Regions from separate parts of the Paenibacillus sp. B46(2026) genome, predicted to be linked through region 1. Evidence: predicted binding sites of a transcription regulator. Region 1 holds the regulator's gene; each other region holds the start of a gene.
The links. The regulator LexA, encoded in region 1, represses DNA repair genes until DNA is damaged. The targets are predictions, from matches to a motif close to CGAACATATGTTCG.
Positions count from the first base shown of each region.

Region 2: the regulator LexA is predicted to act here: its motif matches at 1,729-1,742, upstream of addB (helicase-exonuclease AddAB subunit AddB).
Region 3: the regulator LexA is predicted to act here: its motif matches at 2,168-2,181, upstream of recA (recombinase RecA).

Region 1 is NZ_CM165907.1:3,991,520-3,995,608, forward strand. It holds gene AC1S8V_RS17760 (HAD family hydrolase) at 1-10, opposite strand, end outside; gene AC1S8V_RS17765 (hypothetical protein) at 39-548, opposite strand; gene AC1S8V_RS17770 (DUF896 domain-containing protein) at 673-882, opposite strand; gene AC1S8V_RS17775 (LysM peptidoglycan-binding domain-containing protein) at 978-1,355, opposite strand; gene lexA (transcriptional repressor LexA) at 1,652-2,278, shown strand; partial or broken gene AC1S8V_RS17785 (aldehyde dehydrogenase) at 2,389-3,632, opposite strand.
Region 2 is NZ_CM165907.1:4,692,827-4,696,915, forward strand. It holds gene addB (helicase-exonuclease AddAB subunit AddB) at 1-1,664, opposite strand, end outside; gene AC1S8V_RS21055 (class I SAM-dependent rRNA methyltransferase) at 1,857-3,233, opposite strand; gene AC1S8V_RS21060 (Na/Pi cotransporter family protein) at 3,785-4,089, shown strand, end outside.
Region 3 is NZ_CM165907.1:2,538,114-2,542,202, reverse strand. It holds gene AC1S8V_RS11635 (regulatory protein RecX) at 15-752, opposite strand; gene recA (recombinase RecA) at 1,034-2,098, opposite strand; gene AC1S8V_RS11625 (competence/damage-inducible protein A) at 2,341-3,597, opposite strand; gene pgsA (CDP-diacylglycerol--glycerol-3-phosphate 3-phosphatidyltransferase) at 3,706-4,089, opposite strand, start outside.

The sequences.
Region 1 (4,089 bases):
TTAACGCCATTCCGATCATCTACCCCTTTATGCAATAATTACTTTTCGACGGTTTCCACGGTGATCTGGTGTGCTTTTGCAAACTTCAGCAAACGTTCTGCAATCGCATCTGTATCATAACGGTTCAATAACTTGGTAAACACCCATCTTTTCCCGCGACTGTTATGTTCGATAACAACTGTACCTGGTTCAATTCTGAATTTGACAATATCGTCAACCCCGATTGAACGTTCACGATTCCCCTTCGTCGTAATAATCCGATTACTGCTGATCTTGATGTATGGACGACGAAGCATGAAGATGACGGCCAAAAATACGTAAAGCAGCATGGTCACCCAGTCCCAGGTTGTCATCGGAGCTTGCACAAGGAATGTGCTCATAAAGAGATACAAAAAGGCGAGACCAATCAAAAATATAGGGAACAACAGGCTGCGTCCCTTAAAGACTTCTTCACCTGGTGTACCTGTGATTGGTTGACCACTTTTTTTGCGTTGCTGATTTAACTGCTTGGAATTTTTCTTAACCGTTCTCTCGAACGAACGCGACATGAGAATCCCCCTTATGTGTCTTTGTATCGGCTTACATAACTGTAAACCAACATTTCCCCCTATAGATTGCACTCTCAAATAACAGGAAGAAACCTAAATATCATAATGATATCATTAGGTTTCGTTAGTGTTTGAGTTTGCCTTGGTGGCCTTTGTCATTCTCATCATCAACAATCTCAATGGTATCCAGTTGTTGTCTGAAATTGCTGCGAATATTACTCAAATAAATCTCTCTTAGCTCGGCACGTTCAGCAAGTTCTTCCTCCGACAATCCAGTGGACTTTTGCTTACGAGCCAATTCGTTAATGCGTGCTACCAGACTATCTATATCCAAGCTTGTCCCCTCCAAAAATACAAAGTCATATTAACTTTGCCATGATAAAGGCAGCTTGTCAAGCTGACACGCGCTAACACACATTCATCTGCATTTTATTCTGCAAATTGCGGTAGAGTTAATACCTGACCCACTTGGATCGAAGTCGTATGAAGTTGATTCACTTTCTTAATTGCTTCTATATAAACACGTGTATCCATATTCGACGGCTTGTGTTCCAAAGAAATACTCCATAATGTTTCCCCTTCTGAAATGGCTATCTTTCCTCCTGGAAGAACATCATTCTCATTGCCAGCAAATACAGTTAAAACGGTGCTACATCCAATAAATATAATCAAAAAGGTAATGGCCACCTTTAGCATCCATGAAGAAATCTTGAAACGCGCTAAAACCTTCTTGTAGTTCCCTATGTTAGACTTCACCAGTTCCGAATTCATCGGTTCGTAAATGCTTTGATAAGTAGAATATCTCATTAAATACCCGCCTCCAAACGTTTGTTCCTATCTGTTGAAATCAATATAACACGAACACTTGTTTTGTTCAATAGCTTTTTAGAACAATTGTTCGCTTCTTTTTGGAGGGAGAACTATCCTAATTGAAGTCCTTTTGCAAAGCATTTGCAGTATTATGCTCTGACTTTTGGACAAATTCTGTTCTGAAAGTTAAAAAACACTGATTTAATGCCATTTTATTTAGAACTTATGTTTGTACGAACGGAGGTTCTATGTTATAATTTTCCCAAACGTTACTAAAATGGGGTTGATACGGTATGTCGAAGATATCCAGCAGGCAGCAGGCTATTCTGGAGTTTATACGAAATGAAGTCCGGTTGAAGGGGTATCCTCCTTCCGTACGGGAAATTGGTGAAGCGGTTGGACTGGCTTCCAGCTCAACAGTACATGGACATTTGGATCGTTTGGAGAAAAAAGGGTTGATCCGACGCGACCCTACCAAGCCAAGAGCTATTGAGCTTTTGAGCCAGGAAGAATCTGAGCATTCTCATCAATTTGCTCATAGCGTTGCACGTATTCCTGTTGTTGGTAAGGTTACAGCCGGGGTTCCAATCACTGCAACCGAGAACATTGAAGACTACTTCCCTCTTCCTACACATTATGTAGGCGAACAGAAAGTATTTATGCTTTCGGTAGTCGGAGATAGTATGGTGGAAGCTGGAATCGTTAACGGAGATTATGTTATTGTCCGTCAACAGCAGACTGCTGATAACGGTGATATCGTCGTTGCAATGACTGAAGACGATGAAGCTACAGTGAAAACGTTCTATAAAGAGAAAGATCATATTCGCCTTCAACCGGAGAATGCGACCTTCGAACCTTTACGTTTGAAACACGTTAGTATTCTGGGTAAAGTCATTGGCCTTTTCCGAGATATTCATTAATATTTAACATGAGTAACAAAACTAGATGTAATGCAATGAAATACCAAAAGAGGTTGCCCTGATGAACAGGACAACCTCTTTTTTCATGTTTATGTTGTTTTATCGGCTAATTATTCACTGCGTTTCAGAACACTCTTGTGATGCGAGAACACATCAAAGCTCTGTTGTCCGTGATATGAGCCCATACCGCTCTCTCCTACACCACCAAACGGGAGATAATGTGATGCCATATGAGAAAGTGTGTCATTAATACATCCGCCACCAAAGGATACTTGATTCAGAACCTGATCCTGCAGTTGCTCATCCTGTGTGAAGAGATAAAGCGCCAATGGTTTTGGCCGGCGAACAATCTCATCCAGCATAGGATTCAGGTCACTGTACGTAAATACAGGAAGAATCGGACCGAAGATCTCTTCTTGCATGAAGCTGATTCCCAGTTCACATCTCCAATTACCGTCGGCTCAATAAGCAACTGCTTACGTACAGAACGTCCACCAATTAGCGTTTTGCCATCTGTGAGGAATTTCGACAACCGATCAAAGTTACGTGCGTTGACAATATGCGGAAAATCATTGTTCTGTAACACATCATCCCCAAATTTATCTTTGATCTCTGCGCCAATCAGATCGATTAGTTCATCATGAACTTGTTCATGCACAAGCAAGTAATCCGGAGCAACGCATGTTTGCCCTGCATTCAGGAACTTACCACGAACAATACGCTGGGCCACCAGCTTCAGATCTGCATCGCTATGAACTATAGCTGGACTCTTACCCCCTAGCTCCAGGGTTACAGGAGTTAGATGCTCTGCTGCTGCCTTCATAACAATGCGCCCAACACCTGTGCTGCCTGTGAAGAAAATATAATCAAACTTCTCTTTTAACAATGCTGTGCTAGCTTCGACTTCCCCTTCCATAACTGCGATATACTCCTGAATCAGATCATACGTCAGACGAGATACGGCTGGTGTTAATTCAGAAGGCTTGATAACTGCACAGTTACCAGCTGCAATCGCTCCAATCAGTGGACCAAAAGCTAATTGGAAAGGATAGTTCCAAGGTGCAATAATAAGAGCCACTCCGTATGGTTCAGGGTAAATGGTGCTAACCCCATCCGGCATAGCCGAATTGGTTGGGACTTGTCTTGGTGCAGCCCATTCCTGCAGGTGTTCTAATGCAAAATCCAGTTCACCCAAAACAATGCGAATCTCGGAACCGTAAGCTTCCGCCTCAGATTTGTTCAGATCCGCCCGAAGTGCATCTTGAATCCGTTGCTGATACTTTTCAATTCCTTTTCTAAGCTGTTGAAGCGCATTAATCCGATACTCGATATAGTTTGTCTTGTATAAAAAAATGTGCGTTGTTCTGTCACCATTTGTTTTGCTTGAATCATGGTTAACATCTCCAGTTAGTTATTTAAAATTAAATTGCTCAAAATTCAATTAAAGCATCCCTCTTCTATATGAAACTTTCAACATACAAATGAAACATTGATTTGAAAGTTGGTGGGGTTTTAATAGAGCGAAAGCAAGTATCATCTTCAATTTATAGCTAATAGATTTCTAAGTAAGCTTTATTCAATTCTTTCGCTTTCGATTCTCAATAACAGTTTACTGCAAATTCTGACTTCAGTTTCTATTTAATAGGTTACAAGACAGGCGAATATAGTATTGCGCACTATAGACATGAAGTGAAACTATCCATCAAAAGGGAGCTTAGATAACACATATAAAAACTCCCTTTTCATTAATGAAAAGAGAGTTTTACGGTTTACGATTATCTAAATGTACGAACAAATGTACATTGTTATTT
Region 2 (4,089 bases), 700 kb from region 1:
ATATCGACCATCTGATCCAATAAATCCAGCACAGCTCCCCACATCTGCCGATGTTCTCTCGACCGTTCGGGGTCACCTTGAGCCTTAGCTTCAGCAGACATATGTTCCAACTTCCATGGGATCTCGGCATCTTCCAGCAGTCTGTATAATGCCTCGCATTGGTCTTTGGCTGTCTTTGCCTTTTTCATTCGTTTCTCAAAAGCACCCATGGAATCTGTAATGACCGTTCGGCAGCTCTCCATTAAAGAAAGCACTTGGTCGCGTCCTCGACTACGGCCATCTTGACCGTTATCTTCCAACGACAGGCTTGGTACATACTTCCACGGTTTGCCGTCAGTCCAGCGATATCCATGAATACCACATGCCAGTACATAATTCTCAAGCTGGTCCATATCTTCACGAGTGATGGAACCATCACGCGGAAGCAGCAGATCCGTTTTGACACAGCGAAATACATCCTCGTAACGCCAGTGGCGCCGAACAATATCCATTGCGGAACGGATAAACTCAGATAATGGATGATGAAGTTCATTCCTTCTGCGGTCCAGAAAGACGGGTACGTCATAATCCCTGAATAGAGGTTCAGCTATATCAGCGTAGGTATCCAACTGACGAACAAGTACCGCCATATCCCGATAACGCGCACCTTCGTTTTGTGCCAGACGCCGCATCTCACGAAGTGCTCCCTCCATCTCAGCTCGTCGGTTCTCCGCTGCAACCAGTCGGATTCTGGAATCAAGGCCATCACTTTTCCAACGAATTCGGCGGTCGAAACCAGCCTCCAGATGAGCAAGTCCCGGACGATCCTTGTATCTCGGTAGAATCTCCGAATCTAGCACGGTTATATCGCTCGGTACACCCAGTTCTTCAGCCATTCCTTTGAGACGCGCGTAGGCACTCGCCGTGGGATAGAACAGTTCCATTTCTCCAGGCAGAGCCCCGTGATCATAAGGGCGATCCAATGTCAGTGCAATCGTCACGGAAGAGGACTGCAACATCAGCCGACCAATCACACTCATCTCCTGTGGTGTGAATCCCTGAAAACCATCAATCCAGATCTGGGCATCCTGCAGCAATGCACTTTCCGACAAACGATCTGTCAGCTCGGTCAACGTGTCTTCATCATCAATATATAAATTGGTCAGTTCCTGTTCATAGTCACGATATATCAGATTCAAGTCATGCAACTTGTCCTCCAGAATTGGCGAAGTGGATGAGGTATTCCCTACAGACAGCCCTTCTTCCAGCAATGATGGATCAACTTCATAACGTTTAAATTCACTATATAAGTCATTTAATTCGCCTATAAAACCCAACTGGCTGCCGGATGCACCAAACAGCTTCAATTCTTCCTTACGGCGCTGGATTACTTTGTAGAGGAGCATTTTTTTGCCTTCGGCTCCGATCGGAATACGGGCAGAACCGCCTGCTTCCTGCATGACACGATAGGCTAAACGGCGAAAGCCGAGCACTTCTGCACGCATGGTACCTTTAATTGCTCCAGAAGACACCAATGCCTGCTCTGTTCGAAAAGAACTCTGTTCGGGAACAAGTAAAATCAAAGGTTTACCTTGCGGCTCCTTTTGAAGCAGGGATGTAATTTCCCGGGTAATCAGCGAGCTTTTGCCACTGCCTGCCCGGCCAATAACAAAACGAACGGACATGTCTAATCCTCCAAACCACACGTACAAGATTTTAATTCCCAGTATAACATATCTGACTTGGTTCGGAACATACGTTTGCCACTATCCGGTAAAACCGGAGATCATCTCCGTTAACACGGCAAAAAGCCCGCAGCTGCTCAAACTGTGGACTTTTGACTTGACCTATACTTCATTGGAACTTAAATCATACACTTAATTCTTTTTACTGCGCACTTCGAAAATAGCAAATTTCAGGTAATGTCCTTCATCCACGCCCAAAATTTGCGGGTGATCCTTACCAGCTGCCTTCCAGTCGATTAGACGCAGCACTTTGCCTGCATCTTCCGCTGCATCCGCAATCGTATCCAGGAAGAGGTCTGGACGCATGTGATACGAACAGCTGGCTGTTACCAAATATCCGCCCTCATTAACCAGTTTCATTCCTTGCAGGTTGATATCCTTATATCCACGGCATGCACCTTTGACTGCTGATTTCGTTTTGGCAAATGCAGGAGGATCAAGGATGACCACATCAAATGTTTTACCGCCAGCTGCAAGCGCTTTGGATGTATCCACTTTCTGTTCGCCTGCACGCGCACGTGCAGTACGTTCATCCAGCCCCTTCACTTGTTCACGCAAGTACTGGAATGCATCAGCAACTACGAATTCGACCCGGTCGGTGAAACCGTTCAGCTCCACATTTGTTCGTGCACTCTCAATGGCATGCTCCGAAATATCAAGACAAGTCACTTTTTTGGCTCCATACTTGCAAGCATTCAACGTAAAGCTGCCCGTGTGTGAGAAGCACTCCAGTACGGTGGCACCGTCCCAGTAAGGGAATGTAACTACCTTACCGCTTTTATTCACAGGCAAGAGCTGCTCTGTGCCATCCTGCTCGGTCGTTTGAAGTGTTATTCCACTCTTGTAGCCCCAACCCTTCATGAGGGGTTCGATCGCTGCACGATTCTCGCGTTGGTCGAAGAAGTAACCTGTCTTCTGTCCTTCCACGATGTCCACTTTAACGAGTAGTCCATTTTCTGTAACGGTGACATGTCGTGGGCACTCTCCGTACAGCGGACCTTTGGTCTGCTCCAAACCTTCCAGTTCACGAATCGAGACATCACTGCGCTCGTATATGCCTTCCGGCTGCATTACTTCAATGAGTGCTTGTACAATGGCTTCACGGCAACGATCCATGCCAAGTGTAAGCAACTGTACAACGAGGATGCTGCCGAATCGGTCAACGATCAATCCTGGCAGAAAATCAGCTTCTCCGTAAACGAGACGGTATGCCTCTCCATCCTGGATAAAGCGTTCCCGATGACGCAAGCAATCGCGAAAACGCGCTGCAAAGAACGCCGTATCCATCTGTTCGAACTCCAAGGGTTGATACGCTACAACTCTTACTGTGATCTGAGATGCGGGATTGTAATAACCTGTCGCCAGATAGCGACCTTGATGATTCAATACATTGACCAGATCTCCCGGTTCCGGGTTTCCGTCAACAGAGGCAATTTCATTGTTAAATATCCATGGATGTGCATGTTCAAGCCGCTTTTTGCGACTGCGTTCGAGTGTAACTGATGGCAAGGTAGATCCACTTCTTTCATAGTTAGTTGAAAAGATAGGTTTGGTGCAAAGGAGACGCTACGGCGACGAATTGTTCCTCTGATCGCTGTTATCCCCAGATTTTTTTGAACTCCCTTTTCTCAAAGGGAAAATCCGGGGATAAAGGCGAGCGCTTCGCTTCTTCGGTAACAATTTCGTCTTCTTCGCTGCGTTTGCACGAATCACCGTATCTTTCGAATTGGGGTGGGGCAGTTGAGAGCGTTGGCGCTAAGTTGTTACTTTAAGCGCTGTATGAGTGACACTACGGCGACGAATTGTTCTTCTGATCGCTGTTGTCTCCAGATTTTTTTGATTCCCTTTTCTCAAAGGGAAAATCCGGGGATAAAGGCGAGCGCTTCGCTTCTTCGGTAACAATTTCGTCTTCTTCGCTGCGTTTGCACGAATCACCGTATCTTTCGAATTGGGCGTAGTATTAAGGTTCGCTTCACTCTGAATTCCTTTAGGCTTGTCATGGTTGTCTTTTCTTACTCATAGGATGAGTTAAGGAACCGGACGGAAGGAATGGTGTTTCTATGTTTAGAGATGTTATATTGCCCCTACTCTATGGGCTTATTATCTTTTTTGGTGGCATGAAGCTGATGGAAACCGCCTTGCAGCGCATGGCTGGGCCCATGTTGGCAGGTTGGCTCAATCGCGCCACCTCTGCTCCATGGAAAGGCATGGCCTTCAGTGCAGGTGCAACGGCCTTGTTACAGAGCAGTACTGCGGTCACCGTACTCACCATTGGACTGGCTAATGCCAGATTAATTACCTATGGGCGGACACTCGGCATCATCCTCGGCACCAACATCGGGACATGCCTGACAACGGAGCTGGT
Region 3 (4,089 bases), 1.5 Mb from region 1:
GAGACTCTAGTCTGCTAATCCCATAACAACGCTTCGTCATCTTCAGGGTCCCCCGCCTCATCTTCTTCAATTAAACAATTCACGACCCGGCGCACCATATCCATTGAAAAACCACGTCTCATCAGGAAGGGAAGCGTTTTATGTTTCTTCTCTTTGACGTCCCCTTTGACCTGATTCCATTTTTTGCGTCCGGCGCTCAGAGCAGTCTCAAATTCCGCATCTGTACTGATACCTTCCAGTGCTTCAGCAATGAGATCATTGGCAATGCCCTTTTGACGCAGCTCTTGCCTTATCCACAGTTTTCCCTTCCGCTTGCCCTCCATACGCTGCCTTGTCCATTCCTTCGCAAATAGATCGTCATCCACCAGCTTCTCCCGCTCAAGTCGATCCAGCGCCTCTTCAATTAAAGGTGCAGCAAATTCCTTCTGACGAAGTTTCTGACTTAATTCATGGCGTGTACGCGGCTTATGCTCCAAAAAGCGCAGAGACTGTGCATACGTCCGCTGTCGCTCGTCAGCTGCAATGATTTCTTCCAGATCCTTCTTCATGAACGTGTTGCCCTGCGTCATCCTGTATTTAATCATCACGTCTTCAAGGACCGTAATGGAGTGTATGCCAAAAGTGATGCGATAACGAGCCTGTCTGCTCTTCGTTCGCTCTACCCGTGTAATGGTAAGTTCTTCGTTGTCCGGAAATTGGGAGAGGCCATCCCCTTCTGCTTCTTCATATAAATCCTCGTCATGTTGATCCATTCAGTTCGCCCCTTTCATAACTCTTTTCCATCTGAGCTTTACGCTAACATTCACAGAAGATAGTGAACGCTAATACAAAAAGCCGGGAACTCAGCCCGGCCTTTTCTCTCACAGTCATTGTGCCAATAGCCCCTGTCCATTGGGACAGGGGCTATTGGCACACCGAGAACACTCCCACCATAATTCCTTATCCAAATCGAGCCAAGCTCAATCAGACAGGTTTGCGAAATTCAAAGGGCAGCGCCCTCTGGATCCTCCCTACAAGGAAGGATTTAGGAAGATTACTCGTTGATTTCGAATAATTCTTGTTCTTCTTCTGCTTCTTTTTGTTGCTCTTCACTCGTTGGCGCAGGAACTGCAGTAGTCAAGTTACTAGCTACACGAATTTTTTGTTCAATAATTTCAGCAATGTCTTTATGCTCTTTCATGAACTGCTTCGCGTTCTCACGACCTTGTCCTAAACGCTCGCCTTCGTAGGAGTACCATGCACCACTTTTATTAACGATGTCCAGCTCTGTACCAATGTCAATGATACTGCCTTCTCTCGAGATACCCTCGCCATACATGATATCCACTTCCGCTTGTTTAAACGGAGGTGCCACTTTGTTTTTCACAACTTTAATACGAGTACGGTTACCAATCATGTCATTGCCTGATTTGATACTCTCAATACGACGCACATCCAGACGTACCGTGGAATAAAACTTCAGGGCACGACCACCAGGTGTTGTTTCCGGGTTACCAAACATAACGCCAACTTTCTCACGAAGCTGGTTAATGAAAATTGCGATTGTTTTGGATTTGCTGATTGCACCAGACAATTTACGCAACGCCTGAGACATCAAACGCGCTTGCAAACCGACATGTGAATCACCCATTTCGCCTTCAATCTCTGCTTTTGGAACCAATGCGGCTACAGAGTCAATAACGACGATATCTACTGCACCACTGCGTACAAGAGCTTCTGCAATTTCCAGCCCTTGCTCACCCGTATCTGGCTGAGATAAAAGCAATTCGTCAATGTTAACACCCAATTTGCTTGCATATTGAGGATCAAGAGCATGCTCAGCATCGATAAATGCTGCTTGTCCACCAACACGTTGTACTTCAGCGATCGCATGCAATGCGACAGTTGTTTTACCTGAAGACTCAGGTCCATATATTTCAACAATACGGCCTTTAGGCAAGCCGCCTGTTCCTAATGCAATATCCAAAGCCAAGGAACCGCTGGGAATAATTTCCACGTTCATATGAGTGGACTCACCCAGTTTCATGATGGATCCTTTACCAAATTGCTTCTCTATTTGACGGAGCGCCATATCAAGCGCGGCACGACGGTCTGACAATAAGCTCACACCCTTTACTGTTTATAAGATAATGATACCTTGTTTTAACACGTTTGCCAAGCTTTTTTTCGAACATACATTCGTTTTTTTGTGAAGGCCGAGGCGCCTCTTCCTCTAAGAAACTTTCCATTAAACAGAAAAAAGAACCGTAAACAAGGCTGTTAAGCCTAATTCTACGGTTCTTCCGTCTTCCTTAATTATACTTGCTTGGAACTCTAAATGCAATCCAAGCTGTTAACTAATCAATCCATCGCCACAAGTTTTTGCCATAAGCGATAGAGAATTGCTTTGGCTGAGCGAATGCGAACAGTCTCGCGATTACCATTGATGCGCAGTTCATGAATCTCGGTTTCTTTTCCACGTTCAGCAAGAGCAATAAAGACAAGTCCAGGTGGCTTGCGTTCCGAATATCCCGGTCCCGCTACACCGGTAACGGCCAGACCAAAATCAGCATCGCCAATCATTCGGATCTGCTCAGCAAGCACTTTTGCAACTTCCGGACTTACCGCCCCTGGTGCATCTTCACCTTCCAGATAATCATGGGGTACATTCAGCAGCTTTTCTTTAATTTCATTGGAGTAACACACAATTCCACCCTTAAGCATCGATGCACTTCCAGGTACAGATGTCAGACTTTGCATGACAAGCCCTCCTGTGCAGCTCTCAGCAGCGCTAAGCGTCAGACCCATATCAGACATCATGGTTACAATTGTGTACTCTATAGGCACATCCTCGTTCGCGTAGAGATGTTCTGTCAACCGCTCACGAATCTGGACTTCCATCGCATCCAGCTTCAGCATCGCCTCTCCCTCACTTGCAGCCTTTGTGGAGACACGCACTGTAACTTCTCCCTCACTCGCATAAGGAGCAATCGTAGGGTCTGTCTGTGCGTCAATCAGATCCAGAAGTCGATCTTCCAAAGCAGATTCACCAATACCTGCGAATTTAAGCATTCGGGAATAGATCGGCATTTCTTCTGTAAGTACATGCTGGAACAGCCAAGGCTTAACTTCCTGTTCAAACATTGGAATCAACTCTTTAGGTGGTCCAGGCATCACAACATAATATTTATCATTGTCAGAAATCGCATTTCCTGCGGCTAGACCGGTTTCATTGGCGAGAGGTGTCCCACCATCAATAACGATCGCTTGACGTCGGTTATTCTCTGTCATGTCCACATTACGATCTCTGAAAAAGCTCTCAATCTTGTCCATGGCCATTCGATCTATATGCAGTTTCCGGTTAAGAACTCCTGCCAGTGCATCCTTGGTCAGATCATCTTGCGTAGGCCCTATACCGCCGGAAAATAAAATAACGTCTGCGCGGCCCTGCGCAATGCGAATGGCTTCACTGAGTCGATTCAGGTTATCACCAACTACCGTTTGGAAATATACATCGATCCCGATCGCAGCCAATTCACGGGATAGGTATCTGGCATTGGTATTGACGATTTGTCCAAGCAGCAACTCTGTGCCAACTGCTATGATTTCTGCCTTCATTAAGTATCCTCCTGTACACGTGTTGAGTGATCAAAGGGCAATAGGATATTTTCCTATTGCCCCTGACCCAATGCTTCCTTCATGATTCCCCAGTTTAACAGCCAACAGTTATGCTTTCGTTAAATGAAGCAAATTTTTGTTTTTGATAAAGTAATCGATACCCGACCAGATGGTAATAAGCGCTGCTGCCCATACAGCGATAATATCGACGTGAATACCTGTGTATGAAAACGGGAAGTTGTTCAACAGCAACAACACAATCGCCACAATCTGCACTACAGTCTTCAGCTTGCCCCAATTACTGGCGGCGACAACTGAACCATCCAGCAACGCAATTTGACGCAAGCCGGTAACTGCAAATTCACGACTAATAATAACGACTGCAATCCATGAATCCAGCTTGCCCATCTCCACAAGCGAGATTAAAACTGCAGTAACCAACAGCTTGTCTGCGAGTGGATCGAGTAGTTTCCCCAGATTGGTAACCATGTT